DNA from 3 places in the Micrococcus sp. H39-S4 genome. Region 3 is predicted to be linked to each of the others. Evidence: predicted binding sites of a transcription regulator. Region 3 holds the regulator's gene; each other region holds the start of a gene.
What was found. Region 3 encodes HrcA, which represses chaperone genes, less so after heat shock. Its sites were predicted from a motif close to TTNGCACTCGNNNNNNNCGAGTGCNAA; they were not measured.
Positions count from the first base shown of each region.

Region 1: a site for HrcA is predicted at 2,461-2,487, ahead of groL (chaperonin GroEL). Genes of this name have one in related genera too.
Region 2: a site for HrcA is predicted at 9,422-9,448, ahead of groES (co-chaperone GroES). Genes of this name have one in related genera too.

Region 1 covers NZ_JAPVLT010000004.1:11,272-22,694, reverse strand. The annotation lists gene O3T09_RS05185 (DUF4031 domain-containing protein) at 1-585, shown strand, start outside; gene groL (chaperonin GroEL) at 696-2,327, opposite strand; gene O3T09_RS05175 (LytR C-terminal domain-containing protein) at 2,648-3,679, opposite strand; gene O3T09_RS05170 (DUF3263 domain-containing protein) at 3,683-4,027, opposite strand; gene O3T09_RS05165 (uracil-DNA glycosylase) at 4,064-4,741, shown strand; gene O3T09_RS05160 (threonine/serine ThrE exporter family protein) at 4,755-6,671, opposite strand; tRNA gene O3T09_RS05155 (tRNA-Val) at 6,838-6,911, opposite strand; gene O3T09_RS05150 (S8 family peptidase) at 7,112-8,563, opposite strand; tRNA gene O3T09_RS05145 (tRNA-Thr) at 8,840-8,916, opposite strand; gene O3T09_RS05140 (DsbA family protein) at 9,045-9,917, opposite strand; gene O3T09_RS05135 (DUF4032 domain-containing protein) at 10,025-11,326, shown strand; gene treZ (malto-oligosyltrehalose trehalohydrolase) at 11,340-11,423, opposite strand, start outside.
Region 2 covers NZ_JAPVLT010000006.1:150,730-162,152, forward strand. The annotation lists gene O3T09_RS07935 (SURF1 family protein) at 1-718, opposite strand, end outside; gene O3T09_RS07940 (GuaB3 family IMP dehydrogenase-related protein) at 766-1,902, opposite strand; gene guaB (IMP dehydrogenase) at 1,995-3,539, opposite strand; gene O3T09_RS07950 (dicarboxylate/amino acid:cation symporter) at 3,725-5,158, shown strand; gene O3T09_RS07955 (BCCT family transporter) at 5,160-6,785, opposite strand; gene groL (chaperonin GroEL) at 7,233-8,840, opposite strand; gene groES (co-chaperone GroES) at 8,949-9,245, opposite strand; gene O3T09_RS07970 (hypothetical protein) at 9,883-10,860, shown strand; gene O3T09_RS07975 (iron ABC transporter ATP-binding protein) at 11,066-11,423, opposite strand, start outside.
Region 3 covers NZ_JAPVLT010000005.1:198,658-206,974, forward strand. The annotation lists gene lepA (translation elongation factor 4) at 1-938, shown strand, start outside; gene hemW (radical SAM family heme chaperone HemW) at 939-2,219, shown strand; gene O3T09_RS07140 (DUF4870 domain-containing protein) at 2,235-2,654, opposite strand; gene O3T09_RS07145 (DUF3097 family protein) at 2,749-3,609, opposite strand; gene hrcA (heat-inducible transcriptional repressor HrcA) at 3,780-4,793, shown strand; gene dnaJ (molecular chaperone DnaJ) at 4,869-6,002, shown strand; gene O3T09_RS07160 (16S rRNA (uracil(1498)-N(3))-methyltransferase) at 5,999-6,760, shown strand; gene O3T09_RS07165 (PhoH family protein) at 6,801-7,874, shown strand; gene ybeY (rRNA maturation RNase YbeY) at 7,864-8,317, shown strand, end outside.

The DNA of each region.
Region 1 (11,423 bases), on a different contig from region 3:
GGTCGCGACCTGCTGGCCCGCTGGACGGAGCCGCATCGGCACTACCACGACCCGGCCCACCTGCTCGCGGTGCTCGAGTCCGTGGACCTGCTCGAGCGGGCGGGGGCGGAGACCGGACCGGATCCGCGTGCGGTCCGCCTGGCCGCGTGGTTCCACGACGCCGTCTACGCCGGGGACCCCACCGCGCCCGCCGGCCAGGACGAGGCGGACTCGGCCGCCCTGGCCCGGGACGTGCTCACCGATCCGCGGCTGGCCGTGCCGGCCGACGTCGTCGACGAGGTGGCACGCCTGGTGCTGCTCACCGCCGCCCACGACCCGGCCCCGCACGACGCGGCCGGGGCGGTGTTCTCGGACGCGGACCTCGAGGTCCTCGGCCGCTCCCCCGAGGCCTACGCCCGCTACGTGGCCGCGGTGCGGCGGGACTACGCGCACGTGTCCGACGCGGACTGGGCCCGCGGTCGCGGCGCGGTGCTGGACGCCCTGCTGGGCGCCGAGCGGCTGTATCGGACCGCGCCCGGCCGAGCGCGCTGGGAGGCCGCCGCCCGCCGCAATCTGGCGGCGGAACGAGCCGCGCTGTCGGCCTGAGCGGGGCGCCTCGGTGCTGGCCCGGAACGCGGCGAGGCCCGCCTCCCCGGACGGGGAGACGGGCCTCGCAGGCTGGGCGTCCGAACGGGTCGGGCCGGCTCAGCGGCTGATCACATCATGCCGCCCATGCCGCCCATCGGGTCCATGCCCTCGGCGCCGGCGGCGGCCTTCTCGGGCTTGTCCGCGACGACGGCCTCGGTGGTCAGGAACAGGCCCGCGATGGACGCGGCGTTCTGCAGGGCCGAGCGGGTCACCTTCACCGGGTCGTTGATGCCGGCGGCCAGCAGGTCCTCGTACTCGCCGGTGGCGGCGTTCAGGCCGTGGCCGTCGTCGAGGGTCTTGACCTTGTCCGCCACGACGCCGGGCTCCAGGCCCGCGTTGAAGGCGATCTGCTTCAGCGGGGCCTCGATGGCGACCTTGACGATGTTCGCGCCGGTGGCCTCGTCGCCCTCGAGCTGCAGGCCGCCGAACGCCTTGGCGCCGGCCTGGATCAGGGCCACGCCGCCGCCGGCGACGATGCCCTCCTCCACCGCGGCCTTGGCGTTGCGCACGGCGTCCTCGATGCGGTGCTTGCGCTCCTTGAGCTCCACCTCGGTGGCCGCGCCGGCCTTGATGACGGCCACGCCGCCGGCCAGCTTGGCGAGGCGCTCCTGCAGCTTCTCGCGGTCGTAGTCCGAGTCGGTGTTCTCGATCTCGGAGCGGATCTGTGCCACGCGGCCGGCGATCTGCTCGGCGTCGCCGCCACCCTCCACGATGGTGGTCTCGTCCTTGGTGATGACCACCTTGCGGGCGGAGCCCAGCAGGTCGAGGGTGGCGTTCTCCAGGGACAGGCCCACCTCGGAGGAGATGACCTGGCCGCCGGTGAGGATGGCGATGTCGGCGAGCATGGCCTTGCGGCGGTCACCGAAGCCCGGGGCCTTCACGGCCACGGACTTGAAGGTGCCGCGGATCTTGTTGACCACGAGGGTGGCCAGGGCCTCGCCCTCGACGTCCTCGGCGATGATCAGCAGCGGCTTGCCCGACTGCATGACCTTCTCGAGGATCGCCACCATGTCCTTCACGGAGGAGATCTTCGAGTTGACGATGAGGATGTAGGGATCCTCGAGGACGGCCTCCTGGCGGTCCGCGTCGGTCACGAAGTAACCGGAGATGTAGCCCTTGTCGAAGCGCATGCCCTCGGTGAGCTCGAGCTCGAGGCCGAAGGTGTTGGACTCCTCGACGGTGATGACGCCCTCCTTGCCGACCTTGTCCAGGGCCTCGGCGATGAGGGAGCCGATCTGCTTGTCCGCGGCGGAGATCGAGGCGGTGGCCGCGATCTGGTCCTTGGTCTCGATCTCGCGGGAGGCGGAGAGCAGCTCAGAGGTGACGGCCTCCACGGCCTTCTCGATGCCGCGCTTCAGGGACAGCGGGTCGGCGCCCGCGGCCACGTTGCGCAGGCCCTCGCGGACCAGCGCCTGGGCCAGCACGGTGGCGGTGGTGGTGCCGTCGCCGGCGACGTCGTCGGTCTTCTTGGCGACCTCCTTGACGAGCTCCGCGCCGATCTTCTCGTACGGGTCCTCGAGCTCGATCTCCTTGGCGATGGAGACGCCGTCGTTGGTGATGGTGGGGGCGCCCCACTTCTTCTCCAGCACCACGTTGCGGCCGCGGGGGCCGAGGGTCACCTTCACGGCGTCGGCCAGGGTGTTCAGGCCCTTCTCCAGGCCGCGGCGGGCCTCTTCGTCGAATGCGATGGTCTTGGCCATGTGCAGGTCCTTTCTGGACGTCGGCTTCCTACTTCTGGTGGCTGACCCGCGCCGATGCCCGCGACGGACGGCCCCTGGGGGCCTCATCGGTGGACAGGTCCTCCTCCACGGCGCCGGACCGACCGGGGTACGGCTGGCAGTCGCGCCTTCGGAGTGCTAACCCCATTATGAGCACTCGCACCGGGAGAGTGCAAAGGGTCCGCGGTGCGGGAGCCCGCTCTTCCGCGGACGGCGGACGGCCCCCGGCAGAACGCCTCGGGAGGCGCCCCGCCGGGGGGCCGGGAAGGGTGCGCGTCCGGCACGGCCGCACGGCGGGCGGGTCAGCCGGTGACGACCACCGCGACGCCGTTCACCTGCAGGTTCGGGGTCTGCATGACCGGGAAGCCGAGCTCCTTGCCGACCGCCTCGGCGGCGGCCTTGTTGGCCGAGCCGTTGTACAGGACGGTGGAGGACTGGATGCCGTAGCCGCTCCAGTTCTTCGCGTCCACCGAGGTGTAGCCGGCGCTCGTGAGCCGCTGCGCGTAGGAGGCGGCGAGGCCCTGGGTACGGGTCGCGTTGTACACGGTGACGTGGGTGCCGCGCACGGCCGCGGACTGCGCGGCCGCACGAGAGCTCGACGCGGCCGCGGACTGCGAGCGCGAGGCGTCCGCCGCGGCGGCCGAACGGGACGCGGCGGCGCGCGAGGACTCCGCCGCCTGGGCGGCCGAACGGGACGCGGCGGCGCGCGAGGACTCCGCCGCCTGGGCGGCCGAACGGGACGCGGCGGCGCGCGAGGACTCCGCCGCCTGGGCGGCCGCCGCCGACCGAGACGCCTCTGCGGACTGCGCGGCGGCCTCGGAACGCGAGGCCTCCGCCGCCTGTGCCGCGGCGGCGGCACGGGACGACTCGGCGGCCTCGGCGGCCTCGGCGGCGGCTCGGGAGGACTCGGCGGCCTCGGCGGCGGCCGCCTCCTGCGCCGCCCGCGAGGACTCGGCCGCGGCCGCGGAACGGGACGCCTCCGCCGTGTCCTCGGACGGGGTGGCGGACTCGGTCGCGGATGCAGTCGACGCCGACGCGGAGGACGCCGAGGAGGACTCGGACGACGTCGACGGCGACGGCGACGGCTCGACCGCCGGGGCCGTCGTCGAGCTCTCGGCGGCGACGGGCTCGGAGCGGTCGCCGGTGAGCCACGGCAGGACGACGCCCACGAACAGGCCGGCGAGCAGGACGAGGCCGGCCACCCAGAGCAGCGGGCTCAGGCGGCGACCCCCGCCCGCGGCGGTCGCGCCGGCAGCGGCGAAGGACTCGCGGTGCGCGCCGCGCTGGTCCGTGTACTCGGGGACCTCGTCGAAGCGGTCGGGCTGGTAGGCCATGGGTCAGTTCTCCTGGCGGGAAGCGGGCGTGGACGGCGCCGGATCCGCGGGTCCCCTCCGGGCCCGGCTGCGGGTGCCGCGCTTGCGCAGCAGCCGCGTGACCAGCAGGGGTCGGTAGGCCAGGGCGGCCTCACGGTCCAGCAATCCGTTCAACACCTGATAATAGGCGGTCGGAGACAGCCCCAGACGCTCTCGGACGGCGTGGTCCTTGGCCCCGCCGTACCGCCAGGTGGCGGCCTCCAGGTCCAGGACCGCACGCTCCAGGTCCGTCAGCTCGTCCCGCCGTGGCCGCGCGTCGGCACCCTCGTCCGGGGCCGGATCGGGCGAGACGGGCGTGGGGTGGGACATGGCGGCCACTGTACCCACCCGGTCTACCCTCGGGGCATGGAGTTCATCGCGCCCCTGGATCCGGGCTGGGAGGCGGCCCTCGCCCCGCAGGCCGCCGCGTTCGAGCAGGTCGGCGAGCGGCTGCGGGCCCGCCGGGCGGCCGGAGAGCAGGTACTGCCGGCGCCGGAGCACATCCTGCGGGCGTTCCGTCAGCCGTTCGCGGACGTCCGCGTCCTCGTGCTGGGCCAGGACCCCTACCCGACGCCGGGCCATCCGATCGGCCTGAGCTTCGCGGTGGACCGCCACGTGCGGCCGCTGCCCCGCTCCCTGGCCAACATCCACCGGGAGCTGCACGACGACCTCGGCATCGCCCCGCCTGCCCACGGCGACCTCTCCGCGTGGACGGACCAGGGCGTGCTGCTGCTGAACCGCGCCCTCAGCGTGCGGGCCGGCGCACCCGGCAGCCACCGCGGCCTCGGCTGGGAGCAGATCACGGAGGCCGCGGTGCGGGCCCTCTGCGCGCGCGGCACCCCGCTCGTGGGGCTGCTGTGGGGAGCCGACGCGCGGCGCATGGCGCCGCTGCTGACGGCGGCGGGGGCCGGCGTCGTGGAGTCCCCGCATCCCTCGCCCCTGAGCGCCCACCGCGGGTTCTTCGGCTCCCGGCCGTTCAGCCGGGTGAACCGGCTCCTCGAGGCGGCCGGCGCGGAGCCGGTGGACTGGCGCCTGCCCGACTGAGCCGGGCCGCCGGTCAGCCGCGCTGGTGCATCACGAGCTCGGTGGGCAGCAGCGTGCCCATCCGGTCGGTGATCGGCTTGGCCAGGGTGTTGCCGAAGGCGACGCCGGCCGCGATCGCCACGACGATGACCGCGGCGTTGAAGAGTCCCTCGACGCCCAGCAGCGTGGCCCCGGTCTCCACGGTGAACCCGTAGACGGACCGGAACATGGTGAGTCCGGGAAGCAGGAACAGCATGGACGGCAGGACGATCACGAGCGCCGGGGCCGCGAGCCGCTGGGCCACCAGGCGGCCGAGGAACCCGACCGCCGCCGCGGCGACCGCGGGCACCAGCCGGTCGCTGACCCCGATCTGCTGCGCTGCCAGGTACGCGCCGAAGCCGGCCCCGGACACGAGACCGCAGGCCAGGATCTGGGGCCACCGCGACTGCTCCACCACCGCGTCCGCCATGCCCGCGGCCATCACGAGGCCCAGCAGCAGCAGCGGCGGATAGCTCAGCGTCCCCGCCTCGGCCAGGTCCAGCTGTTCGAATCCCACGAGATCCCCGATGCCCACGGCGATCATGATCCCGGCCATCACGCCGGCGAACACGAGCAGCGCGGAGAGGAAGCGGCCCGCGGCGGTCACCGGGAAGCCGTGGATGGCGTCCTGCACCGCGGTGACGAACCTCGCCGTGGGCAGGAGCATCATGATGCCGCCGGCGATCACCAGCGCCGGGTTGACCGGCAGGTCGAGGGCGTGGGCCATCAGCGCGATCACCGTGGCCGTGATCGCCCCGAACATCGTGGAGAAGATCTCCGGGAAGCGCGCCTTGTCCGCCTGGACCTTGAGCCAGAAGACCAGCCAGGTGGAGACCATGCCCAGGGCCGCGCCCGTCCAGGTCCCGCCGATGAACGGCACGAAGCAGGCCACGAACACGCCGGAGAAGAGGACCTCGAAGACGGCGGGGAACGGCTTGGGCTGATGCCGGATCTCCACGAGCCGGCGCTGGGCCTCGGCCCGGTCCACCTCGCCCGCGGCGATCTCCTCGACGAGCCGGTGGACGGCCACGAGCCCCTCGAAGTTCACCGAGGACGAGCGGACCACCCGCTGGAGGGTGAACGGGGCCTCGCCGCGTGAGGAGTCGGGCGCGTAGTTCAGGGAGATGGACTGGTTGGTCAGGTCCACCTCGGTCTCGAGGATCCCGTAGGCCTGCGTGGCCACGATGATCGAGGTCTCCACGTCCAGCGAGGCCGCGCCGAAGCTGAACATCGTCTCGCCCAGCTTGAGCGCGAAGTCCAGGGTCGTGCGGGCCTCAAGGGCCTGCGCCTCCGCGCGGCGCTGCTGCAGCGTGGAGCGCATGCGGCGCCCGTACGGCGAGGAGTGAAGGCGGTCGGCCAGCACGAGCGCCTGCGTCGGCAGGTTCTCGACGAAGACCTCGCGGGAGCGCCGGCCGCGCCGACGCCCGCGCTTCTCGGCCGGGCCCACGGGGACCACCGGGTCCGGGACGGTGACGTCCGGCTCGGGGATCATCTCCGGGGCGGGCAGGGCGCCGTCGGCCTCCGCGGGCGCCAGGACGGAGGTGGGCACCTGCTCGGACAGCGGCGGCTCGGTCAGGGGCGCGTCCGCGGCCGGTTCCGGCAGCGTCTCCGCCTCCGGCTCTGCCGGCTCCTCCGGCTCCGGCTCCGGCTCCGGGACCGGATCGGCGGCGGCGGGGCGGACCACGGGCGGCAGCGGCTCCGTCGGCTCGACGGCGACCGCGGCCGGGTGGGCGGACTCCGCCGGGTCAAGGTCGAGCAGGCCGGGGTCCTCCGGGTCGAGTGCGAGGTCGCCGGCAGCCGCGGCATCCTCGGCGCCGGCCGGGCGCAGCACGGGGATGAGCGTGGGGACGGCCGGGGGCTCCGCGATGCGGGGGTCGAACCGCGCCGGCTCCTGGGTGCCCTCCTGCTCCATGCGGCTCACCCTCTCCTTCCGTGTGCGGGCGCTGGACGCGCCACGGCGGTGGGCCGAGCCCCGCCGACGCGTCCATCCAACCACGCCGGCACCTCCCCCGCCGGGGCCGTCGGCACCGCGGCCCGGGGACGCGAAAGGGCCCTCCCGGAGGAGGGCCCTGCTGCGGTGGATCTTACTGGACTCGAACCAGCGACCTCTCGCGTGTGAAGCGAACGCTCTAACCAACTGAGCTAAAGATCCGGGCGTCGCCCCATGGGGGTGACAACTCGAAAAACGATACCTCAGGCGGCGCCGCCTGTCCACCCGGGCGACGGCCACCCCGCGCACGGCGGAGCGGCCATCGAGAGCCGACGAGCACGTCAGGCGTCGGTCAGCGTGGCGCCGGGCTCGAAACCGCCCTGGGCGACCAACGAGGTCCCGGCGCCCGGGGCGGGCTCCGGTCAGGAGCTGCCACCGAGGGAGGAGACCGCCCTGGCGGCGTCCGCCAGGCCGGCGCCGCAGCCCGCGGAGCAGGACACGGGCATGGACCGGGCCGTGGACCTGAGGGTGGACTCGACCTGGGCCGGGGTGAGGCTCGGCCGCTCGGCCAGCAGCAGGGCGGCCAGGCCCGCGACGTGCGGGGTGGCCATCGAGGTGCCGTTGTAGGCGGCGTGGCCGGCCGTCGTCGGGGTGGTGGCGCCGTTGTTCACGGTCGAGATGATGTTCGCGCCCGGGGCGGTCACGTCCACGGCGGAGCCGTAGTTCGAGAACGAGGCGCGGGCGCCCTGCGAGGTGGAGGCGGCCACCACGATGGTGTTCCGGCAGTTGGCCGGGCGCACGTTGGCGGCGGGCTGGTTCTCGTTGCCCGCCGCCACGACGACGGGCACGCCGCGGGAGACGGCCGCGTTGATCGCGTTCTGGTAGGTGGTGCCGCACGTGCCGGAGCCGCCGAGGGACATGTTGATGACGTCCGCCGGGTTCGGGTTGGCCGGCACGCCCGCCACGGTGCCGCCGGCGGCCCACACGACCGCGTCGGCGATGTCGGACAGCGAACCGCCGCACTTGCCGAGCACGCGGATGGGCTGGATCTTCGCGTTCGGGGCCACGCCGACGACGCCCCGGGAGTCGGCCACGGCCGCGACGGTGCCCGCCACGTGGGTGCCGTGCCACGAGGAGTCGGAGGCACCGGCGGTGCCGCACTCGCCGGCGGCGTACCAGTCGCCCTCGTCGCGCGGATTGGAGTCGCGGCCGCCGCCGTCACGTGCCGCCGCGCTGTTGGAGATGAAGTCGTAGCCGGGCACCACGTTGCGGTCGAGATCCGGGTGGGAGGTGATGCCGGTGTCGATGACGGCCACGGTCGCACCGGAGCCCGTCGTGCGGTCCCACGCCCCCGGGACCCGCATGCCGTGGGTGCCGGTGAAGCCCCACTGCTGCGAGTAGAGGGCGTCCACGGGGCTCAGGCCGGTGGCGGTGAGGATGGCGTCCGGCTCCACGGCCTCGACCGCCCCGGAGGCCTTCAGGTCGGCCATGAACTTCGCGGACTCGGCCTGATCCAGCTTGCGGTCCGCCTTGACCACGCGGGAGCCGAGCGCGGTCTCACGCAGCTCCTTCACGGAGACGCCGGCCTCCTTCGCGGCCTTGCCCCAGGCGTTGGCTCGGCCCTTCGCGTGGGCGTTGGCGGCGGTCTCCTTGTAGGTGACGATGAAGGAGTCGTAGCCGTCGGCGTTCGGGTCCTCCACCTGCGCCGCCGCCAGGGGCGAGGCGGCGGTCGGGCTGGCTGCCGGTGCGGCGGGGGCGCCGCCGGAGGGGGCCGCGAGCGCGGGGGACGAGGTCAAGGTCCCGCCGGCGAGGACGGCGCCGGCCACGAGGGCGCCGATGCGGCGGCGGGTGCTGCGGGGTGTGGAGGACTGCACGGGATCTCCTGGGAGTTCGGGGCCACCGGGTGCGGGTGCCCGAGGGGCTCGGGCCGGGGTGACTGAGATCACGGTAAGGTCACGATTCCGTCACGACGAGGCCGCGGGCCGAAGTCTGGCGGATGGTCGAGGCATCTCTGGCGGATCCGCCAGCCGTACCTGGCGGATGGCCGCAGACCCGCACAGCGGCGCCCCAGCTTCGGCCCGCGCCGGACACGACGACGGCGCCGCGCCCTCCCGGCGGAGGTGCGCGGCGCCGTCGGGCCCGCGGTGGGGTGGAGCCCCCTGCCGGATTCGAACCGGCGACCTGCTGTTTACAAGGCAGCTGCTCTGGCCAGCTGAGCTAAGGAGGCCTGCGGCCGGCGCCCGGGGCGCCGCGGCCGGCCCTTCCAGCGTACAAGGCCCGGGCGGACGGCGCGGGGCGCCCCCTGCGTGGGGACGCCCCGCGGACCTCGGCGACGGGTCAGCCGGGTCAGCCGGGTCAGCCGGCGATCTTGGCGCCCGCCCAATCGGTGAAGGTCTTGTCCTCGCCGTCGAGGGCCCAGTTCTTCCCGTCCACGAACACGGTGGGGGTGCCGGCCACGCCGGCGACGCGCGCCTGGCGGGTGGTGTGCTCGACCGCGGAGCGGAACGTGCCGTCCTCGACGCAGGAGGCGATGTCCGCGCCGTGCTCCTGCGCGAGCTGCGTGATCGCCGCGTTGTCCAGGCCCTTGCCCTGGTGCTCGTCGTAGGTGGCGAACAGGGCGGCCACGAAGCCGTTGTAGGCCTCGGGCTTCTGGTCCGCCACGCAGTACGCGGCGTTGGCGGCGCGGGCCGAGTAGTTCTGGTTGTTCGGGGCGCTCAGGTAGTCCACCATCCGGTACTCGACCGTAACCTCGCCCTGCTCGAGCCACTGCTCGATCTGGTCCCCGTTGGTGGACTCGAAGTCCGCGCAGTGCACGCAGTTGAAGTCCGCGTAGAGCACGATCCGCGTCGGCTCGCCGTCCGCCCGGGGCTCGGTGTTCGGCAGGGTCTCGGGCTGAGAGCTCGCGGCCTGCTTCGGCACCTCGATCTTCGAGGGGTCGACCTCGCGTTCTCCCGCGCCCTCCGCCAGGGCCGTGGCCGAGGTCAACTCGATGCCGCCCTGCTCGTTCGCCACGGCGGGGATGGGGCCGGCGGCCGCGGCGTCGTCGCCGTTGCGGTTGAGCACGAACGCGACGACGAGGCCGATCACGAGCACCGCCGCGAGGACCGAGCCCCAGATGACGCCGGTGCGGCGGCGGCTGTCCTTCCTGCGCTGCTCCTCCTGGATCTGGCGGGCACGCGCACGAGCGTCCGTCGCCGAGGTGTGCGAGCCTGACGTGTTCCGGGCCAAGGGTCCTCCTCGTGGGGCAGTCGGTCCGGGTCGAGCACCGGAGCCGGCGGGCAGCGGGCGCGCCGCGCCAGGCGAGCATAGCGGCCCTGTCTGGAAGGATCGTGACCATGGACACCGTCGAGACCCCCTCCCCCGTCGATCGACTGACCATCACGGGCGCCCCGTCGGGGGACGCGACCGAGGACCCGGCGACGTCTCTGCTCGCCCTGCCCTGGGCGCTCCCCCTCGAGACGTGGCCGCGTGAGGTGCTGGCGGCCCTGCCACGCGGCATCTCCCGTCACGTGGTGCGCTTCGCCCGGATGGGCGGGGGCATCGTGGCGGTGAAGGAGACCACCGAAGAGCTCGCGTTCCACGAGTACCGGCTGCTGCGCCGGCTCGAGCGGAGCCCGGCGCCGTCGGTGGTGCCGGTGGCCGTGGTCACCGGACGCACGGAGGACGACGGCACGCCCCTGCCCGCCGCCCTCGTGACCAGGCACCTGCGCTTCTCCCTGCCGTACCGCGCCGTGTTCTCGGAGCGCCTCGAGCGCCGCACCCTCGTGCGCCTCATGGACGCACTGGCGACGCTGCTCGTGGAACTGCACCTCGAGGGGTTCTTCTGGGGTGACGTCTCCCTGTCCAACGTCCTGTTCCGGCGGGACGCGGGCGGGTTCGCCGCTCACCTGGTGGACGCCGAGACCGGCGAGCTGCGGGAGCGGCTGTCCAACGGCCAGCGCGAGCACGACCTGGACGTGGCCGCCGTGAACGTGGGCGGTGAGCTGCTGGACCTGCAGGCCAGCGGGCTGCTGGACCCGGAGGTGGACCCCGTCACCACGCCGGACCTGCTCGTGGCGTCCTACCGACGGCTGTGGGACGAGCTGACCGAGCCTCTGCTGTTCCCCCGCGCCGAGCCGTGGCGCCTGGACCGCCGCGTCCGCCGCCTGCAGGAGCTCGGGTTCGAGCTGGCCGAGTACTCACTGCGCGCCGCCGACGCTCCCGGGATGATGATCGCCCGGCCCGTCGAGATCCACGCGGGTTACCACCGCCGTCGGCTGACCCGCCTCACGGGACTCGAGGTCCAGGAGAACCAGGCCCGCCGGCTGCTCGTGGACATCGAGGCCGCCCGCCGGGAGTGGGACCCGTACATGGACATCGAGGCTGCGGCGCACCGCTGGGTGGTGGAGGTGTTCGACCCCGTGGTCCGCTCGGTGCCCCTTGAGCTGCGAGCCAAGCTCGAGCCCGCCGAGGTGATGCACCAGCTCCTCGAGCACCGCTGGTACCTCTCCGAGGCCCGCGGCCAGGCCGTGCCCCTGCAGGAGGCGGTGGACTCCTACGTGGACACGGTGCTGCGGGCCCGCCGCGACGAGGACGCGGTGGCACTGCACCCCACGACCACCATGCTGCGCGCCGTCCCGCCCGCGGACGCGGACTGAGCCCGGACGCGGCTCAGCGGCGCAGGAGCAGGAAGCCGGGGGCCGGGACCGCCGCCGGCACCGTGCCGGGGCCGAGCGGGCCGTCGTCGCCGTGGCC
Region 2 (11,423 bases), on a different contig from region 3:
ACAGGAACAGGGCGAAGCCGGCGAAGAGCATCCACTCCACGGCGTAGAAGACGTTGAGCCAGATGATCTGGGTCTCCTCCGGCTGCGGGGCCACCCACACCGGCTCGAGCCCGCCGGGGCCGGCCGCGCCCGTCTCGGCGCCCGCGGCGTCGACCATCTCGAACGCCGCCACGAACGCCGCGTAGGACGGCTCGTCCCACACGTTCACCAGCTGGGCCGGGGCCAGGCTGCGGTACAGGAGCCGGTCGGCGGTGTCCTCGGCCGCGGCCTCACGCGGCAGCGGCCCGTCCGGGGGCAGCAGGCGCCCGGTGACGGTGACCTGCCCGGCGGGCGCGGGGTCCACGACGTCGGCGTCGGCCGACCAGCCGCGGACCACCGGGACGACCTCGCCGTCCGGGGCGCCGGCCACCCGCAGGGCCGTGACCGTCCAGTAGCCGTCGCGGCCGTTCAGCAGGCGCGGGCCGACCAGGACGTCCGTGCCGGGCACGAACTCCCCCTCGACCGTGACCACCTGGTCGGCCTGCGAGCCCAGCAGGGCCTCGTAGGGACGCACGTGCTCCAGGAACGGCACGGCGTTCTCGGTCTGGGTGCGCGGCGGCGGCGCGTTCGTCTCCGCGGACTCGAACTGCCACTTGGACAGCGCCACGAAGACCGCGGCCGCCACGAGGGCCAGCACCAGGGTGGCCAGCCAGACGGGCTTGAGGGCGGTGCGCAGCACGCCGTATCAACTCTTCCGGTCGGGGTGCCGCCTCGGGGCGGCGGGGATCAGACGGTCTGGGTGGGGGTCACGAGGACCTCCACCTTCTGGAAGTCCTTGAGCTCGGTGTAGCCGCAGGTGGCCATGGCGCGCTTCAGGCCGCCCATCAGGTTGGACGTGCCGTCCGCGTGGCGGCCGGGCCCCCACAGGACCTCCTCGAGCGGAGCCACCTGGCCCACGTGGGTGCGGTGCCCGCGCGGCAGCTCCGGGTGGGCGGCCTCGAGGCCCCAGTGCCAGCCGCCGCCGGGGGCGTCGGTGGCGCGGGCCAGGGCGGCGCCCAGGACGACGGCGTCCGCACCCATGGCGATCGCCTTGACGATCTCCCCCGAGGTGGAGACGCCGCCGTCGGCGATCACGTGCACGTAGCGGCCGCCGGACTCGTCCATGTAGTCGCGGCGCGCCTCGGCGATGTCCGAGATGGCCGTGGCCATCGGCACGCGGATGCCCATGGCGCGGCGCGTGGTGGTGGACGCGCCGCCGCCGAAGCCGACGAGCACACCGGCCGCGCCGGTGCGCATCAGGTGCAGGGCCGGCGTGTAGCCGGCCGCCCCGCCCACGATCACGGGCACGTCCAGCTCGTAGATGAACTGCTTGAGGTCCAGCGGCTCCTGGGTGGAGGAGACGTGCTCGGCCGAGACGGTGGTGCCGCGGATGACGAACAGGTCCACGCCCGCCGCCACGACGGTGCGGTAGAACTCCTGCGTGTTCTGCGGGGTCAGCGAGCCCGCGACGACGACGCCGGCCTCGCGGATCTGCTCGAGGCGCTCGGTGATCAGATCGGGGCGGATGGGGGCCGCGTAGGCCTCCTGCAGCTTGCGGGTGGCCTCGGTCCCGGCCGGGCCGGCCTCCAGGGCGGCGATCTCCTCGAGCAGCGGGCGCGGATCCTCGTGGCGGGTCCACAGGCCCTCGAGGTTGAGGACGCCGAGACCGCCCAGCCGCCCCATCGCGATGGCGGTCTCCGGACTCATCACGGAGTCCATGGGCGCACCGATCACGGGCATGTCGAACGTGTAGGCGTCGATGCGCCACGTAAGGCTGACGTCCTGGGGATCCCGGGTGCGCCGCGCGGGCACCACGGACACGTCGTCGAGGGAGAAGGCCCGGCGGCCGCGCTTGCCGCGGCCGATCTCAATCTGGTTCGTCACCGGGCCAGCCTAGCCCAGGCGCCACGGGGGCGGCTCCGACCGTGTCGTCGGCGCCGCCCCGTCCGGGGGCTCCCCCGGACCCGACGTGCGGGTCAGCGCGAACGGTAGTTCGGGGCCTCGACGGTCATCATGATGTCGTGCGGGTGGGACTCCTTCAGGCCCGCCGCGGTGATGCGCACGAAGCGGCCGTTCTCCTTGAGATCGGCCACCGTGGACGCGCCCGTGTAGAACATCGTCTGGCGCAGGCCGCCCACGAGCTGGTGGACCACCGAGGCGACCGGGCCGCGGAAGGGCACCTGGCCCTCGATGCCCTCGGGGATCAGCTTGTCCTCGTCCGGCACGTCCGCCTGGAAGTAGCGGTCCTTGGAGAAGGAGCGCGTGCCGTTGCGGGTCTGCATGGCGCCCAGGGAGCCCATGCCGCGGTAGGTCTTGAACTGCTTGCCCTGGTAGAACACGAGGTCGCCCGGGGACTCGGCCGTGCCGGCCAGCAGGGAGCCGAGCATCACCGAGTCGGCGCCCGCCACGAGGGCCTTGCCGATGTCACCGGAGTGCTGCAGGCCGCCGTCGGCGATCAGCGGGACGCCCGCGGGGCGCGTGGCCTTGGCCGCCTCGTAGATGGCGGTGATCTGCGGGACGCCGACGCCGGCCACCACACGGGTCGTGCAGATCGAGCCCGGGCCCACGCCCACCTTCACGGCGTCCGCGCCGGCGTCGACGATCGCCTTGGCGCCCGCGTAGGTCGCGGCCTGACCGCCGATGACGTCGACGTGCGCGGCCGCCTTCTCCTTCTTCAGGCGCGCGATCATGTCCAGCACGCCGTGCGTGTGACCGTTCGCGGTGTCCACCACGAGGGCGTCCACGCCCGCCTCGACGAGCGCCATGGCGCGCTCCCAGCCGTCGCCGAAGAAGCCGACGGCGCCGCCGACGCGCAGCCGACCCTCGTCGTCCTTCGCGGCGTCCGGGTACTGCTCCGCCTTGTCGAAGTCCTTGATGGTGATCAGGCCGGTCAGGCGGCCCGCATCGTCCACGAGCGGCAGCTTCTCCACGCGGTTCTGGGAGAACAGGCGGATGGTCTCGGCGCGCGAGACACCCTCCTGCGCGGTGACCAGCGGCATGCGGGTCATGGCGGTGTCCACCGTGCGGGTGGCCCACTCCTCACGCGGGATGAAGCGGGTGTCGCGGTTGGTGATGATGCCCAGCAGCGTCATGTCCTCGGCCACCACCGGCAGGCCCGAGACGCGGTACTGGGCGCACAGCTCGTCCAGGTCGGCGAGCGTGGCGTCGGGGCCGATGGTCACGGGGTCCTTGATCATCCCCGACTCGGAGCGCTTCACGGTGTCCACGTGGCGGACCTGGTCCTCGATGGACAGGTTGCGGTGGATGATGCCCATGCCGCCCTGGCGGGCCATGGCGATGGCCAGCGGGGCCTCGGTCACGGTGTCCATCGCCGCGGAGACGATGGGGATGTTCAAGCGGATGTTGCGGGTCAGCCGGGTGCCCGGGTCCGCGTCCGCGGGGATCACGTCCGTGGCGTTGGGCAGCAGCAGGACGTCGTCATAGGTGAGGCCGAAGAAGCCGAAGGGATCCGAGGAGGAGTGGACGGGCTCGGGGCTGGGACCGGTGCTGGTGTTGGTCACGAAGGCGCCTTTCGGGACGGGTGTTTCCGCGATTCTATGCCCGGGGGTCAAACCGGCGACCCGGGTGAGGGCCACATCACAGGACCCCCGCGCTGGGCCACGCGGGGGCGAGACGGACGTCACCACGACGTCACATGGAGCAATCCGTTTCGGCGTCATGGTATTGGACCGCCTAACCTCCCCGGATGAGCACCGCACAGTCCTCCCCCGCACCGGCGCCCCGACGCCGGCTCCCCGCCTGGACGTCGAACTTCGGCTGGCAGATCGCCGCCGCCCTCGTCCTCGGCCTCGTCCTGGGCCTGATCGCCCGCGCGACGGGGCACACCTCCGAGCACCCGACCTGGCTCGGCGAGACGCTGGCCACCGTCGGCAGCATCTACATCAGCCTGCTGAAGGCCACGGTCGTCCCGCTGGTCTTCTTCGCCGTCGTCGCCTCCATCGCCAACCTGGCCCAGGTGACCAACGCGGCCCGCCTGGCCGCCAAGACCCTGCTGTGGTTCGCCATCACGAGCCTCATCGCGGTGCTCATCGGCCTCGCCGTCGGCGTCGCGCTGCAGCCGGGCGTGGGCACCGGCCAGACCGCGCCGGCGTCGTACCAGGCCAAGGACGTCGGCTGGCTCGACTTCCTGACCTCCCTGGTGCCGGCGAACTTCCTCGGCCTGACCGTCAAGACCACGGCGGGCGAGGACGGCGCGCTCGCCTCCTCCCCCACGTTCAACGTGCTGCAGATCCTCGTGATCGCGATCGTCGTGGGCGTGGCCGCGCTCAAGGTCGGCGAGAAGGCCGCCCCGTTCCTCACGTTCTCCCGCTCGGTGCTCGCCATCATCCAGAAGCTGCTGTGGTGGATCATCCGCCTGGCCCCGATCGGCACCATCGGCCTGCTGGGCAACGCCGTGGCCTCCTACGGCTGGTCCACGATGGGCACGCTGGCCAAGTTCGTGGTGGCGATCTACGTGGGCCTGGCCCTCGTGATGCTCGTGGTGTACCCGGTGCTGGCGCGCCTGCACGGGCTCTCCGCCAAGCAGTTCTTCACCGGCGTGTGGCCGGCGTTCCAGCTCGGCTTCGTCTCCCGCTCCTCCCTCGGCACGCTGCCCGTCACCCAGCGGGTGGCCGAGCGCAACTTCGGCGTCCCCACCGGCTACGCCTCCTTCGCCGTCCCGCTGGGCGCCACCACCAAGATGGACGGCTGCGCCGCGATCTACCCGGCCGTGGCCGCCGTGTTCATCGCCCAGTTCTACGGGATCGACATGAGCCTGAGCCAGTACGCCCTCGTGGCACTCGTGTCCGTGCTGGGCTCCGCCGCGACCGCCGGCACCACCGGCGCCACCGTGATGCTCACGCTCACGCTGTCCACCGCCGGGCTGCCCCTCGAGGGCATGGCCCTGCTCCTGGCCGTCGACCCGATCGTGGACATGGGCCGCACCGCCCTCAACGTGTCCGGCCAGGCCCTCATCCCCGCCCTCGTGGCCTCCCAGGAGGGCATCCTCGACCGGGACCGCTACGACGCCCCGCGCGGCGACATCTTCGGCGAGGACGAGGAGGAGATCGTCGAGGCCCGCGCCCACGCGACCGCCGACTCCCGCGCCCAGCTCGTCGGCACCTCGGAGCCGCGCGCCTGAGTCAGCGACCGGACGGGCCCGCTCCGGCGGGCCCGTCCGCGCCGTCCCCCTCGTCCAGGTACTCGCCCAGCACGTAGTCGTAGTCCACGGGGTTCCCGTCCTCGTCCGTGCGGCGGTACCAGTCGGTGATCTCCGCGGCGGTGGAGTCGAATCCCTCGCCGGCCGCGTACCAGCTGCCCGGCGGGGTGCGCTCCACCGTGAACGCGAAGTCGTCCCCGTACTCCACCAGGCCCCGCACCGTCGCCTTCTCGACGGCGGCCCGCTGGTACCGGTCACGGATCGCGAAGGGGTCGTTGGCCAGTTCGCGCTGGAGCGCGACCGCCATGAGGACGAGCACCACGGTGAACGGCAGCGCCGTGATGGTGATGAGGTTCTGCAGGCCGGTGAGCGCGGTGTCGCCGCCGGTCAGCAGCATCACGACGGCGATGCCCGCCATGCACAGTGCCCAGAACACCGTGATCGTGCGGCGCGGGGCCGGGGCGCCGCGCTGCGAGAGCTGCGAGTTCACGATCGAGGCGGAGTCCGCCGTCGTGATGAAGAAGACCGCCAGCATGACGATCACGACCGGGGCCACCAGCCCGCCGCCGGGCAGCTGGTCCAGGACCACCCAGAAGATCTCCGCCGGCGCGGGCAGCGACGCGGCCGTGCCGTCCGGCGCCACGGAGCCCTGCGTCCGCTGCGGCCAGATGGTGGTGCCGCCGATGATCGTGAACGCGCCGACGATCACCGCGGCCGGGATGAACAGGGCGCCGAGGACGTACTGGCGGATGGTCCGGCCCTTCGAGATCTTCGCCATGAACACGCCCACGAACGGGGCCCAGCTGACCCACCACGCCCAGTAGAAGATCGTCCAGCTGGAGAGGAACTCCTGCATGTCCTCCCCCTCGGCCATCGAGGCGCCGAGGGCGTCCGGGGCGGAGGAGACGTAGTCCATCAGGACGCCGGGCACGATGTTCAGCAGGAACGCCGTCGGGCCGACGACGAAGAAGAACAGCGCCAGGCCGAGGGCGAGCAGCATGTTGATGTTGGACAGCCACCGGATGCCGCGGGCCACACCGGACACCGCCGAGAAGATGGTGCCGATCGTGAGCACCACGATGATCCCCAGCGCCACCGTGTTCCCCGGCGCGGACCAGCCCGAGACGATCTGCACGCCGCGGCCGATCTGCAGGGCGCCGATGCCCAGCGAGGCCGCCGTGCCGAACAGGGTGGCGATGATCGCGAGCCCGTCGATCAGGCGCGCGCCGACCGAGTCGCTGCGCTGGGAGTCGCCGAACAGCGGCGCGATGATCGAGCTCATCAGCGGCACCCGACCCCGGCGGTAGGACACGTAGCCGACCGACAGGCCGACGATCGCGTAGATCGCCCACGCGTTCACGCCCCAGTGCAGCGCGTCCTGGGCCAGCGCGCCCGTCACCGCCTCCTCGCTCCCCGCCTCATACGCCCCCGGGCGCGGGGCCAGGTAGTAGGTCAGCGGCTCGTACGGGCCGAAGAAGATGATGCCGATGCCGATGCCGGCCGCGAAGAGCATGGCCGACCAGCTCGCCGTGGAGTACTCCGGCTTCTCCCCGTCCAGGCCCAGCGGGATCTCGCCGTACCGGGAGAACGCCAGGGCCAGCAGGAACACCACACCATCCCGATGGCCAGCAGGGCGAACAGCCAGCCGGCGTGGAGCATCACCCAGTCGAGGGCCGCGCTCGAGACGGCCAGGACGGCGTCCGGCTGCAGCACGCCCCACACCACGAAGCCGACCACCAGCAGGCCGACGACGGTGAGGATCGCCCGGTCCACGCCGTAGCGCACCCGGCGGTCCTCCACGGACACGCCCGGCACGAGGGCCGGGTGGATGCCGTGCGGATAGGAGAACTCCCGGACGAAGCGGCGCAGCCGTGGCCGGGCCGGGGTCCGGGTCGGGTGGGACCCGGTGGGACGGGGCGGCGTGGGTGTGTCCATGGGCACACCCTAGGGGGCGCCCCGGACGGCGGTCGTCTCCCGCCCGCACGACGACGGCCCCTCACCCGGGCGGGCGAGGGGCCGTCGTCGTCGACCGGCCGCGTCAGGGCCGACTCAGGGGTCAATGCTGGTGGTCGGCCTCGTCCTCCTCGGCGGGCTTGTCCGCCACGAGGGTTTCGGTGGTCAGCACGAGGGCCGCGATGGAGGCGGCGTTGGCCAGCGCGGAGCGGGTCACCTTGACCGGGTCGATCACGCCGTCGGCGATCAGGTCGCCGTAGACGCCGGTCTTCGCGTTGAAGCCGTGGTTCGGCTCCAGCTCGGCGACCTTGGAGACCACCACGTAGCCGTCCTCGCCCGCGTTCTGGGCGATCCAGCGCAGCGGCTGCTTCAGGGCCTTGCGGACGATGTCCACGCCCACGGCGGCGTCGCCGGTCAGGGCCTGGACGTCGGCGTCGGTGTCGAGCGCGGTCAGCGCGTTGATGAGCGCGGTGCCGCCGCCGGCCACGATGCCCTCCTCGAGGGCGGCGCGGGTCGAGGACACGGCGTCCTCGATGCGGTGCTTGCGCTCCTTGAGCTCCACCTCGGTGGCGGCGCCCACGCGGATCACGCCGATGCCGCCGGAGAGCTTGGCGAGGCGCTCCTGGAGCTTCTCGCGGTCCCAGTCGGAGTCGGTCGCGGCGGCCTCGGCCTTGATCTGGGCGACCCGGGCCTCGACGTCCTCGGCCGCACCGCCGCCGTCGACGATGGTGGTCTCGTCCTTGGTGACGGTGATGCGGCGGGCGGAGCCGAGCACGTCCAGGTCGGCCTGCTCGAGCTTCATGCCGAGGTCCGGGGAGACGACCTGGGCGCCGGTGAGGATCGCGATGTCCTGCATCATGGCCTTGCGGCGGTCGCCGAAGCCCGGGGCCTTGACGGCCACGACGTTCAGGGTGCCGCGGATCTTGTTGACCACGAGGGTGGACAGGGCCTCGCCCTCGACGTCCTCGGCGATCACGAACAGCGGCTTGTTGGCCTGCAGGACCTTCTCCAGCAGTGGCAGCAGCTCCTGCACGTTGGAGATCTTGCCCGAGTTGATCAGGACGTAGGCGTCCTCGAGCACGGCCTCCTGACGCTCGGCGTCGGTGACCATGTACGGGGACAGGAAGCCCTTGTCGAACTGCATGCCCTCGGTGACGTCCAGCTCGGTGGAGGTCGTGGAGGACTCCTCGATGGTGATGACGCCGTCGGTGCCGACCGTGTCGAACGCGCGGGCCAGCAGCTCGCCGACCTCGTCGTTCTGGGCCGAGATGGCGGCCACGTGGGCCACCTCCTGGCCCTCGACCGGGCGGGCGTTCTCCTGCAGGCGCCGCTCGACGGCGGCCACGGCCACCTCGATGCCCTTCTTGACCTCGCCCGGCGCGGCGCCGGCGGCGACCTGGCGCATACCCTCGTTCACGAGGGCCTGGGCCAGCACGGTGGCGGTGGTGGTGCCGTCGCCCGCGATGTCGTTGGTCTTGGTGGCGACCTCCTTGGCGAGCTGGGCGCCCATGTTCTCGTACGGGTCCTCCAGCTCCACCTCACGGGCGATCGTGACGCCGTCGTTGGTGATGGTGGGGGCGCCCCACGCCTTGTCGAGCACCACGTTGCGACCCTTGGGGCCGAGGGTGACCTTGACGGTGTCGGCGAGCTTGTCGATGCCGGCCTGGAGGGCGCGGCGTGCGTCGTCGTTGAAAGCCAGCTGCTTGGCCATGACGGACGCTCCTTTCGTTCAGGGAGTCAGGGGGTGCGGGGACGCGAGGGGCCCGGGGCGCGCGCACCGGTGCGGTGCGCGCCGCTCACCGGGCCCGTCGCGGCGGGGTCACTTGGTGACGACGGCCAGCACGTCGCGGGCGGAGAGCACCAGGTACTCCTCGCCGCCGACCTTGACCTCGGTGCCGCCGTACTTGGAGTACAGCACCACGTCACCCTCGGCGACGTCGACCGGCACGCGGTTGCCGTTCTCGGCGACCCGGCCCGGGCCCACGGCCACGACCTGGCCCTCCTGCGGCTTCTCCTTGGCGGTGTCCGGGATCACGAGGCCCGACGCGGTGGTCTGCTCGGCCTCCAGGGGGCGGACAACGATGCGATCCTCAAGGGGCTTGATGGAGACAGACATGCTGCACACTCCTTCTTCGTCGACGTGCGGCTCCGGCGGGCTCGCCGGACCGCTGATGCTGTGGTCTGCGGGTGCGCCACGGGCGTCAGACCCTCCGTCGTCGCGGTGCCGGACGGTCCACCTCGGGCATTGGCACCCGGTACCCCCGAGTGCCAGTGCCCACTCTACTCCGGGTTCTGGCACTCCTTCAACATGAGTGCCAGCCGTGTCCCCGCCGTCCGCCGTGGGCGGAGGGCGCGGGGCGCGGTGCGGTGGGATGCCGTGGGGCGGCGGGCGGGGCGGGTTCCGAGCCCAAGAGCACGCGGAGTGGTCACGACTGCGGCCCGCAACCTGTCCCTCCCCCACTCCCCACCCTCCCCCCTCGCCACCCTCCGTGGGCAGAAACCGCACCCCCGCCCGTCGCGTGGGCAGCATCCGCAGGTTTTCGGTCTCCGTGGGCAGAAGCGCCCTCTCTTCTGCCCACGGATGTTGCGTGGGCGGAACTCCGCGCAGTTCTGCCCACCGAGCCATGACGACGTCGTCCCGGCGGGACAACCGGCCGCCGCCGAGTCCTGCACAGCCGGCCCACCCTGCGCCGGTGTGCACAGACACGCGGCCCGCCCGGCCGTCGTCAGGCCGACCGCGTCAAGGTCGACCCATGTCCTTCGCCCCCGATCTCCCCCTCGTCCCCGTCTTCACCACCCGCGACGTGCTCGAACGCGGTCTGCCGCCCAGCCGGGTGCGGCGGTCCGACGTCCTCCGCCTCGCCCGCGGCATCCACCGTCGCCGTGACATGCCGCTGCGCACCTGGGAGTCTGCCGGGCTCCCGCCGCCGCACCACGGGGTCGGCCTCGACCTGCTGACCGCCCTCCTGCGGTCCCGTCCCGACGCCGTTCTCTCCCACGAGACGGCGGCGCACCTCCACGGCCTCCCGCTTCCCCCGGGCGGGGCCACGCGACGCGCCGCCGTCGAGATCACGTTGCACCGCGGCACCGCACGGGCGCGGATCCCCGGCGTCATGGAGCACCGCAGACCCCTGCCCGCCGGCCACGTCACCTCCGTGCTCGGGCTACGGGTGACGACGCCGGAACGGACCTGGCTCGATCTGTGCTCGATCGGCCACCCCTGGGACGAGGCATCCCTCGTGTCGGCGGGTGACCACCTGGTCCGTCACCCCTGGTCCCCGCGCGGCCGGCGGCCTCCCATCACCACGGTCACCGCGCTGCACGAGGCGATGCGGCCGCTCGGGCGGTTCGTCGGAAGACCGCGGGCGACGGCGGCGCTCGAGCGCGTACGGGTGGGTGCCGACTCGCCGCAGGAGACCCGGTTGAGGCTGGCGCTCGTCGAGGCGGGGCTGGGCGAGCCGACGCTGCAGCACGTGTTCGACCCCGGGCGGCGGGACGCCCCCGAGGCCGATCTGTGGTTCGAGGACTGCCGGCTCGTCCTCCAGTACGACGGCGAGGTGCACCGGAGTGCCGAGCAACACGCCCGGGACGCCCGGCGAGACCAGTACTACGCGGAGCGTGGGCAGATGACCCTGCACGTCACGAGCCGGGACGTCGGCGAGGGATACGCGCGGGTGATCGAGGCCGTCCTCAGACGACGGGCACAGGTCTCGAACGGCTGGGATGCCTGACGTCGTCGTCGCGTATGGCCCTGCCGTCCATGCGCAGGGGTTCCGTGGGCAGAAGCGAGGGTGCTTCTGCCCACGGAACCTGGAAACACGCGGGTCCTGCCCCCGGAAGGCGAGACCCGGCGGGTTCTGCCCACGGAACGCTCGCGTCGGCCGGGCACCCGACCCCCGCCCGGACCGACCCGGGCCGACCTCACCGTCGCCCCGCTCAGTAGTACACGGCCAGCGGCCCGTGCGGTCCGTCCACCACGCTGCAGGGGGTCTTGAAGATCCGCTCCAGCACCTCAGGGCGCAGGATCTCGGCCGGGGTGCCGGTCTCCACCACCTGACCGTCGCCCATGGCCACGATCCGGTCGGCGTAGTGGGCGGCGAAGTTGATGTCGTGCAGCACGATCACCACGGTCCGGCCCAGCTCGTCGGCGGCCCGGCGCAGCTGCTGCATCATCTGCACCGAGTGCTGCATGTCCAGGTTGTTCAGCGGCTCGTCCAGCAGCACGTACTCGGTGTTCTGCGCCAACACCATCGCCACGTACGCGCGCTGCCGCTGGCCGCCCGAGAGCTGGTCG
Region 3 (8,317 bases):
TGGTGTTCTCGGGCCTGTATCCCATCGACGGCTCGGACTATCCCGTGCTGCGTGACGCCCTGGACAAGCTCAAGCTCAACGACGCCGCGCTCGTCTACGAGCCGGAGACCTCGGTCGCGCTGGGCTTCGGCTTCCGCGTCGGCTTCCTCGGTCTGCTGCATCTGGAGATCGTGCGCGAGCGCCTCGAGCGCGAGTTCGACCTCGATCTCATCTCCACCGCGCCCAACGTGGTCTACGAGGTCACCCGGGAGGACCGTGAGGTCGTCACCGTGACCAACCCCTCCGAGTTCCCCGAGGGCAAGATCCTCGAGGTGCGCGAGCCCATGGCCTCGGCCACGATCATCGTGCCGGCGGAGTTCATCGGCGCCGTCATGGAGCTGTGCCAGGCCAAGCGCGGCAACCTCAAGGGCATGGACTACCTCTCCGAGGAACGCGTGGAGATCCGCTACTGGATCCCCCTGGCCGAGATCGTGTTCGACTTCTTCGACCAGCTCAAGTCCCGCACCAAGGGGTACGCCTCGCTGGACTGGAAGGCCGACGGCGACCAGGTCGCCGACCTCGTCAAGGTGGACATCCTGCTCCAGGGCGAACAGGTGGACGCGTTCTCCTCCATCACCCACAGGGACAACGCCTACGCGTACGGCGTGATGATGACGGGCAAGCTCAAGGAGCTGATCCCGCGCCAGCAGTACGAGGTGCCGATCCAGGCCGCCATCGGCTCGCGCATCATCGCCCGCGAGAACATCCGCGCGATCCGCAAGGACGTGCTCTCCAAGTGCTACGGCGGAGACATCTCCCGCAAGCGCAAGCTGCTCGAGAAGCAGAAGGAGGGCAAGAAGCGCATGAAGATGGTCGGCCGGGTCGAGGTCCCGCAGGAGGCCTTCATCGCCGCCCTATCCTCGGACGGCGCCGGCGCCGACCAGGCCGCGAAGAAGTAAGTGCCCGCCCTGCCCCTCGGCGAGCCCGTCCCCGACGACGGCCGGCTGCCGGCCGACGTCGGGCAGCGGGTGCGCGCGGCCGCCCGCGACGGCGCGGCGCGCACCTTCAGCCTGTACGTCCACGTGCCGTTCTGCACGGTGCGCTGCGGCTACTGCGACTTCAACACGTACACGGCCGTCGACTTTGGCCCCGGCGCGGGTCGCGGCGACTACTGGGAGTCGGCGGTCGCGGAGCTGGACTTCGCCGCGGACGTGCTCGCGTCCTCGGACGTGCCCGCCCGCCCGCTGCACACGGTGTTCTTCGGCGGCGGCACGCCCACGCTCCTGCCGGCCGCGGACCTCGTGCGCATCCTCCAGGCGGCGGTGGACCGGTTCGGGATCGCGCCCGGCGCGGAGGTGACCACCGAGGCCAACCCGGACACGATCACCCCGGAGTACGCCCGCCAGCTCGCGGCCGGCGGCTTCACCCGCCTCTCCCTGGGCATGCAGTCCGCGATGCCGCACGTGCTCGCCACGCTCGAGCGCACCCATCGGCCCGAGTCCGTCCCCGCCGCCGTCGCCGCGGCCCGCGAGGCCGGCCTGGAGGTGTCCCTGGACCTGATCTACGGGACCGCGGGGGAGTCCCTCGCCGACTGGCGGGCCACGCTCGAGGCCGCAGTCGTCCTGGCCCCGGACCACGTGAGCGCGTACTCGCTGATCGTGGAGGAGGGCACCAAGCTCGGGGCCCAGGTGGCCCGCGGCGAGGTGGCGGACGTGGACCCCGACGACCAGGCGGACAAGTACCTGCTCGCCGAGGAGCTGCTCAGCGCCGCCGGCTACCGCTGGTACGAGGTGTCCAACTGGGCGCGGGATCCGCGGGGGTCCGGGGTCCACCGCGCGCGGCACAACGTGGCGTACTGGGAGGACCAGGACTGGTGGGGGATCGGCCCGGGCGCGCACTCGCACCTCGCCGGCGTCCGGTTCTGGAACGCCAAGCACCCCGCCGCCTACGCGCAGCGGCTGGCCACGGGGGTCACCCCCGCCGTCGGCCGCGAGCGGCCCGACGCCGACGCGCGGCGCCTCGAGCGCATCATGCTCGCGGTGCGCACGGTGGGCGGGCTCCCGACCGCGGAGCTCGTCTCGGAGACGCCGGGGGAGGCCGCGCGGATCCGCGGGGCGATCGCCGAACTCATCGCCGCGGGCCTGCTGGACGGGCGCGCCGCCGTCGACGGGCGCATCATCCCGACGCTCGAGGGGCGGCTGCGCAACGACGCGATCGTCCGGGCGCTGGCCGGCTTCTGACCGGCCGACCCCGGGTCAGCGCAGGATGCGCAGGTTGAACGGGTACCGGAACGGACGGCCCTTGGACACGTGCGAGGCGCCCATCACGCCGTAGACCGCCATGGCGGCCCACGTGAGCGCGCCGAGGATCGCGAAGATCGGGCCGACCACCGGCAACAGGGACAGGAAGAAGAACAGGAGCGTGATGAGCGTGGGCGGCCCGGAGAAGTTCAGGGCCTCCCGCGACTCCTGCGAGGTGAACGGGCCGCGGTCGCGATAGAGCAGCCACACGACCAGCGGGCCGAGCACGCCGAACGCCAGACTGAGATGGGCCAGCGCCGCGCGGTCACGGTCCTGCTTCGCCGTGAGCGGGGCGCCGCGGCCGCCGGCCGAGACGAGCCAGGCGGGCGGGCCGTGGCCGGTGCGGCCGGCGTCGGGCTGCGCGCGGGTGTTCACGAGGGGCTCCTCCTGGATCGCGGGACCCGCGCGCCGGGGACCGGGCGCAGGGCATGGGCCAGCATAGCGCGGGCGGGCGGGGGCCGCGCCGAGATCAGTGCTCGGGTGCGGCGGTGAGGAAGTCGATGAGCTCCTCCACGCGGCCCAGCAGGGACGGCTCGAGGTCCGCGTACGTGGTGACGTGGGAGAGCAGCCGCTTCCACCCCAGCCCCGTGGCCTCCTTGCTCCCGTGCGGCCAGCCCAGTCCCCGCAGGATCCCCGTCTTCCAGTCCTGCCCCTTCGGCACGACGGGCCACGCGGGGATGCCGAAGACGGAGGGCTTGATGACCTGCCAGACGTCCACGTAGGGGTGACCGAGGATGAGCACGTTGCCCGCGGCCCCCGGCACGCGCATGGCCTCGGCCGCGAGGCGCTCCTCCTTGGACCCGGTGACGAGATGGTCCACGAGGATCCCGAGCCGGCGCCGCGGACCGGGGGCGAACGCACGGATCGCCCCGGCGAGGTCGTCCACGCCGTGCAGGGGCTCCACGACGATGCCCTCGAGGCGCAGGTCCTCGCCCCACACCTTCTCCACCAGCTCGGCGTCGTGCACGCCCTCCACCCAGATGCGAGAGGCGCGGGCAGTGCGGGCCCGCGCCCCCTCGACCCGTCGCGAGCCGGAGGCGGTGCGGGCCGGCGCCGCCGGGGCCGCGGCGGTCGGGGGGACCAGGGTCACGGGCTCGCCGTCGATCCAGAAGCCGCCGCCGAGGGGGAAGCCGCGGCGCACGCCGCGGCGGTCCTCCAGGACCACCACGTGCACGCCGCCGGAGCGCTCGATGCCGCTCACGGCCCCGGTGAACCCGGAGGCCACGTCCTCGACCACCGTGCCGGGGGTGGCGGGCACATCGGGGACGGTCCGGGCGGGGCGGCGCGTCAGGTCGTCGTGGCCCGCGGGGCCCCAGCTGCTCCAGTCCATGGGAGAGCACGGTAGCAACGGGGGCGGGCGATCACCGTGAGCGAAGCCGTGCGGGCCGGTCGGGTCGTCCCCCGGGTCGGACGGTAGCATTGGCACTTGACCCGCCGGAGTGCCAGCCAGGGGCACCTCCGGGGTCGCCCCGGATCCCGACGGACCAGAGGAGGACCGAGATGTCGGAGCAGCCCCGCCGCCTGCAGGTGCTCCAGGCGATCGTGGAGGACTACGTGGCGCTGCGCGAGCCCGTGGGCTCCAAGGCGCTCGTGGAACGGCACGCCCTGGGCGTGTCCTCCGCGACCGTGCGCAACGACATGGCTGCGCTCGAGGAGGAGGGCCTCATCGTGGCCCCGCACACCTCCGCCGGGCGCGTCCCCACGGACAAGGGCTACCGCGTGTTCGTCGACCGCCTCTCCGAGGTGAAGCCGCTGTCCCCCGCCGAGCGCCGGGCCGTGCGGACCCTGCTGGACCCGGAGACGGACACCGAGCACATGATGGAGTCCACGGTGCGCCTCCTGGCCCAGCTGACCCAGCAGGTCGCCGTCGCGCAGTTCCCCCACGAGGACGGCTCCACGATCCGCCACCTCGAACTGGTCTCCCTCACACCCACGCGCGTGCTCGTGGTCCTCATCCTGTCCACGGGACGGGTGGACCAGCGGCACGCCGTGCTGGACCGTCCGGTCGAGGAGGCGGAGCTGTCCGTGCTCCGCGGCCTCCTGCTGGACGCCCTGCTGGGGCTCGGTCCGGTGCAGGCGGCCACCGTGGTGGACGACGTCGTCACCCGGGTCCGCCCGGAGCACCAGCAGTCCGCCGCCCTCGTGGCCGCGGCCGTCCACGACCTGCTCGAGGCCGGTCGGCAGGACCGCATCGTCCTGGCCGGCACCGCCAACCTGGCCCGCTCCCCGGGGGACTTCGGCGCGTCCATCGGGCCGATCCTGGAGGCGCTCGAGGAGCAGGTGGTGCTGCTGCGCCTGCTCACGGAGATGGAGCAGGACGCCCACGGGGTGTCCGTGCGGATCGGGTCCGAGAACGTCGGATCGCTCGCGGACACCTCGGTGGTCGCAGCCGCCTACGGCCCCGGCGCCGTGGCGAAGGTCGGTGTCATCGGTCCGACCCGGATGGACTATCCGGGCACCATGGCCGCCGTCCGGGCGATCGCCCGCTATCTCTCCCGCATCCTGACCACCTGACGCGCCTCCGCGCGTCCTGGCGGGCCCCGTCCCGCATCGCCCCACGTCCCGCTCTCCCCGAGAGGAATCCCCACCGTGACCGACCACTACGAGACGCTCGGCGTCAGCCGTGACGCCAGCACCGAGGAGATCCGCCGCGCCTACCGCAAGCTCGCGCGCACCCATCACCCGGACGTCAACCCCGACCCGGAGGCGGCCGAGCAGTTCAAGCGCATCTCCCACGCCTACGAGGTGCTCTCGGACGAGGGCCGGCGCCGGGCCTACGACACGACGGGCAATGAGAACGGCCAGGCCGGCTTCCCGGGCGGCTTCGGCGGGGCGGGCGGCTTCGGGGGCTTCGCCGACATCTTCGAGACCTTCATGAACGCCGCCGGCCAGGGCGGCCGCGGCGGCCCCGCCAGCCGCGCCCGCCGCGGCCAGGACGCCCTCGTGACCGCGCGGATCGACCTGCGCGACGCCGTCTTCGGCGGCGAGCAGACGATCGAGTTGGACACGGCCGTGCGCTGCGATCGGTGTGAGGGCTCGTGCTGCGAGCCCGGCACCCAGCCGGAGACCTGCCAGACCTGCCACGGCCACGGCATGATCCAGCGCCCCGTGCGGTCGCTGCTGGGCACCGTCATGGCCACCGAGGCCTGCCCCGCCTGCCAGGGGTTCGGCACCGTCATCCCGACGCCCTGCCACGAGTGCGACGGGCAGGGCCGCGTCCGCACCCGGACGCCGCTGACCCTGCGCATCCCCGCGGGCGTGGACGACGGCACCCGCATCCACCTCGCCGGCCGCGGCGAGGCCGGCCCGGGCGGCGGCCCGAACGGCGACCTCTACGTGGAGATCGCGGTCCGCCCGGACGAGACCTTCCGCCGCGAGGGCGACCACCTGGCCACCACCGTGACCGTCCCCATGGCCGCCGCGGCCCTGGGCACCACCGTCACGCTGGACACCCTGGACGGCAAGCAGTCCCTCAGCCTGGACCCGGGCGTGCAGTCCGGCCACGTCGAGGTCCTCCACGGCCTGGGCGTCGGTCGCCTGCGCGGGCAGGGCCGTGGCGACCTCAAGGTGGACGTGGTGGTCACCACGCCCACCGACCTGGACGACGAGCAGCGCCAGCTCCTGGAGCGCCTGGCCGAGGTGCGCGGCGAGGAGGTCGTGCACGGCGCACCCCAGGCCAAGGGCATGTTCGCCCGGCTGCGGGAGAACCTGAGGAACCTGTGACCGCCCCCCTGTTCCACCTCGAGCCGGGCGCCCTGGCCGGCGCGAGCGCGGGCGCGGAGGTCGTCTTCGACGGCGCCGAGGCCCGGCACGCCGCCGCGGCCATGCGCCTGGCCCCCGGGGAGGCCGTGCTCCTGGCCGACGGGTCGGGCACGCTCGGCCACGGCACCGTGCTCGCGGCCGCCCCGGACGCGGTGTCCGTGCGGCTGGACGCGGTGGCGGAGGAGCCGGCGCCCACCCCGGCGCTCGTGCTCGTCCAGGCCCTCGCCAAGGGCGACCGGGACCTCATGGCGGTCCAGGCCGCCGTCGAGCTCGGCGTGGACGCCGTGGTGCCCTGGGAGGCGGAGCGCTCGATCGTCCGCTGGAAGGGCCCCAAGGCCGCCAAGGCCCGCCAGAAGTGGGCGGACACGGCCCGCGCGGCCGCCAAGCAGGCGCGTCGCGCCCGGGTGCCCGCGGTCCGGGACCACGTCTCCGGGACGGCGGTCGCCGGGCTGGCCTGGGACGACGACGGCGGCCGGCTCGTCCTCGTGCTGCACGAGGACGCGGAGCACGGGGTGTCCGCGGTGCCGGCGGAGCGACTCTCCGCGGCCGTCGAGATCGCCGTCGTCGTGGGCCCCGAGGGCGGGATCGGCCCGGCCGAGCTCGAGGCCTGCGTGGCCGCGGGGGCCGTGCCGGTGCGGCTCGGCCCGCACGTGCTGCGCGCCTCCACGGCCGGCCCCGCCGCCCTCGCCGTGCTCCAGCACCGGCTCGGCCGCTGGTGAGCCCCGGCAGGACGGCGCGCCGACGCCTAGACTGGTCGGGATGTCCCGCCCCCGCGACCCCGAGGTGATCCGCCCCATCGTGACCGTGCCCCCCACGACCCCGACCCCGCCCGCCACCGCGCACGAGGGGGTGGCGTTCGAGTCCGCCGACCTCATGGTCCGCACGCTCGGACCGCAGGACGCCCTGCTGCGGATCCTCGGCGGCGTGTTCCCCACCGTGGACGTCACGGTCCGCGACCAGCGGCTGGACCTGGCCGGGCCGGTGGCCGAGGTGGCCACGGTGCGGCGCGTCGTCGAGGACCTGCGCTCGATCGCCCGCCGCGACCAGGCCGTCACCCCCGAGGTGATGGGCCAGGTGGTCCACCACGTCCGCGACGCCGCCACCGGGCGCGGCGCGGGTCAGCTGCACCTGGACTCGATCCTCTCGGGCCGGGGCCGCCGCATCCGCGCGAAGACCCTGCACCAGCAGGACTACGTGGAGGCGATCGACCGCTCCACCGTCGTCTTCGGCATCGGCCCGGCCGGCACCGGCAAGACCTACCTGGCGATGGCCAAGGCGGTGCAGGCGCTGCAGGCCAAGGAGGTCAACCGGATCATCCTCACCCGCCCGGCCGTCGAGGCCGGCGAACGGCTCGGCTTCCTGCCCGGCGGGCTCTCCGAGAAGATCGACCCGTACCTGCGCCCCCTGTACGACGCGCTGCACGACATGATCGAGCCCGAGTCGATCCCGCGGCTGATGGAGGCCGGGACCATCGAGGTCGCCCCGCTGGCGTACATGCGCGGCCGCACCCTGAACGACGCGTTCGTGATCCTCGACGAGGCCCAGAACACCACCGGCGAGCAGATGAAGATGTTCCTGACCCGCCTCGGCTTCGGTGCGCGCATGGTCGTCACGGGCGACACCTCGCAGGTGGACCTGCCGCGCGGCACCCAGTCCGGCCTGGCCCAAGCCGTCGAGGTGCTCGAGGGGATCGAGGGACTGGAGATGGTCCGCTTCGACTCCTCGGACGTGGTCCGGCACTCGCTGGTGAGCGCCATCGTGGACGCCTACGACGCCGCCCGCGGCCCCGCGGAGCGGTCCCAGAAGCGAGGAGGGGCCCGCCGTGGCCGTTGAGATCCTGAACGAGTCGGGGATCGAGGTCCCCGAGGACGCGCTGCTGCGCATGGCCCGGCACGTGTACGCGCGCCTGCACGTCCACGAGCGCGCCGAGACGGCCGTGACCGTCGTGGACGCCGCACGCATGGCCGAGCTGCACGAGGAGTGGATGGACCTGCCCGGGCCCACCGACGTGATGAGCCTGCCCATGGACGAGCTGACCCCCGGCTCGCCCGAGGCGCCGGCCGAGGGCGTGCTGGGCGACGTCGTGCTCTGCCCCGAGGTCGCCGCCGAGCAGGCGGCGCGCGGCGGGCACTCCCGTGACGATGAGCTGCTCCTGCTGCTCACCCACGGCATGCTCCACCTGCTCGGGTACGACCACGTCGAGGACGCCGAGCGCGAGGAGATGTTCACGCTCCAGGATCGGCTCGTCTCCGAGGTCCTCGGCCGGCCCGCCCCGG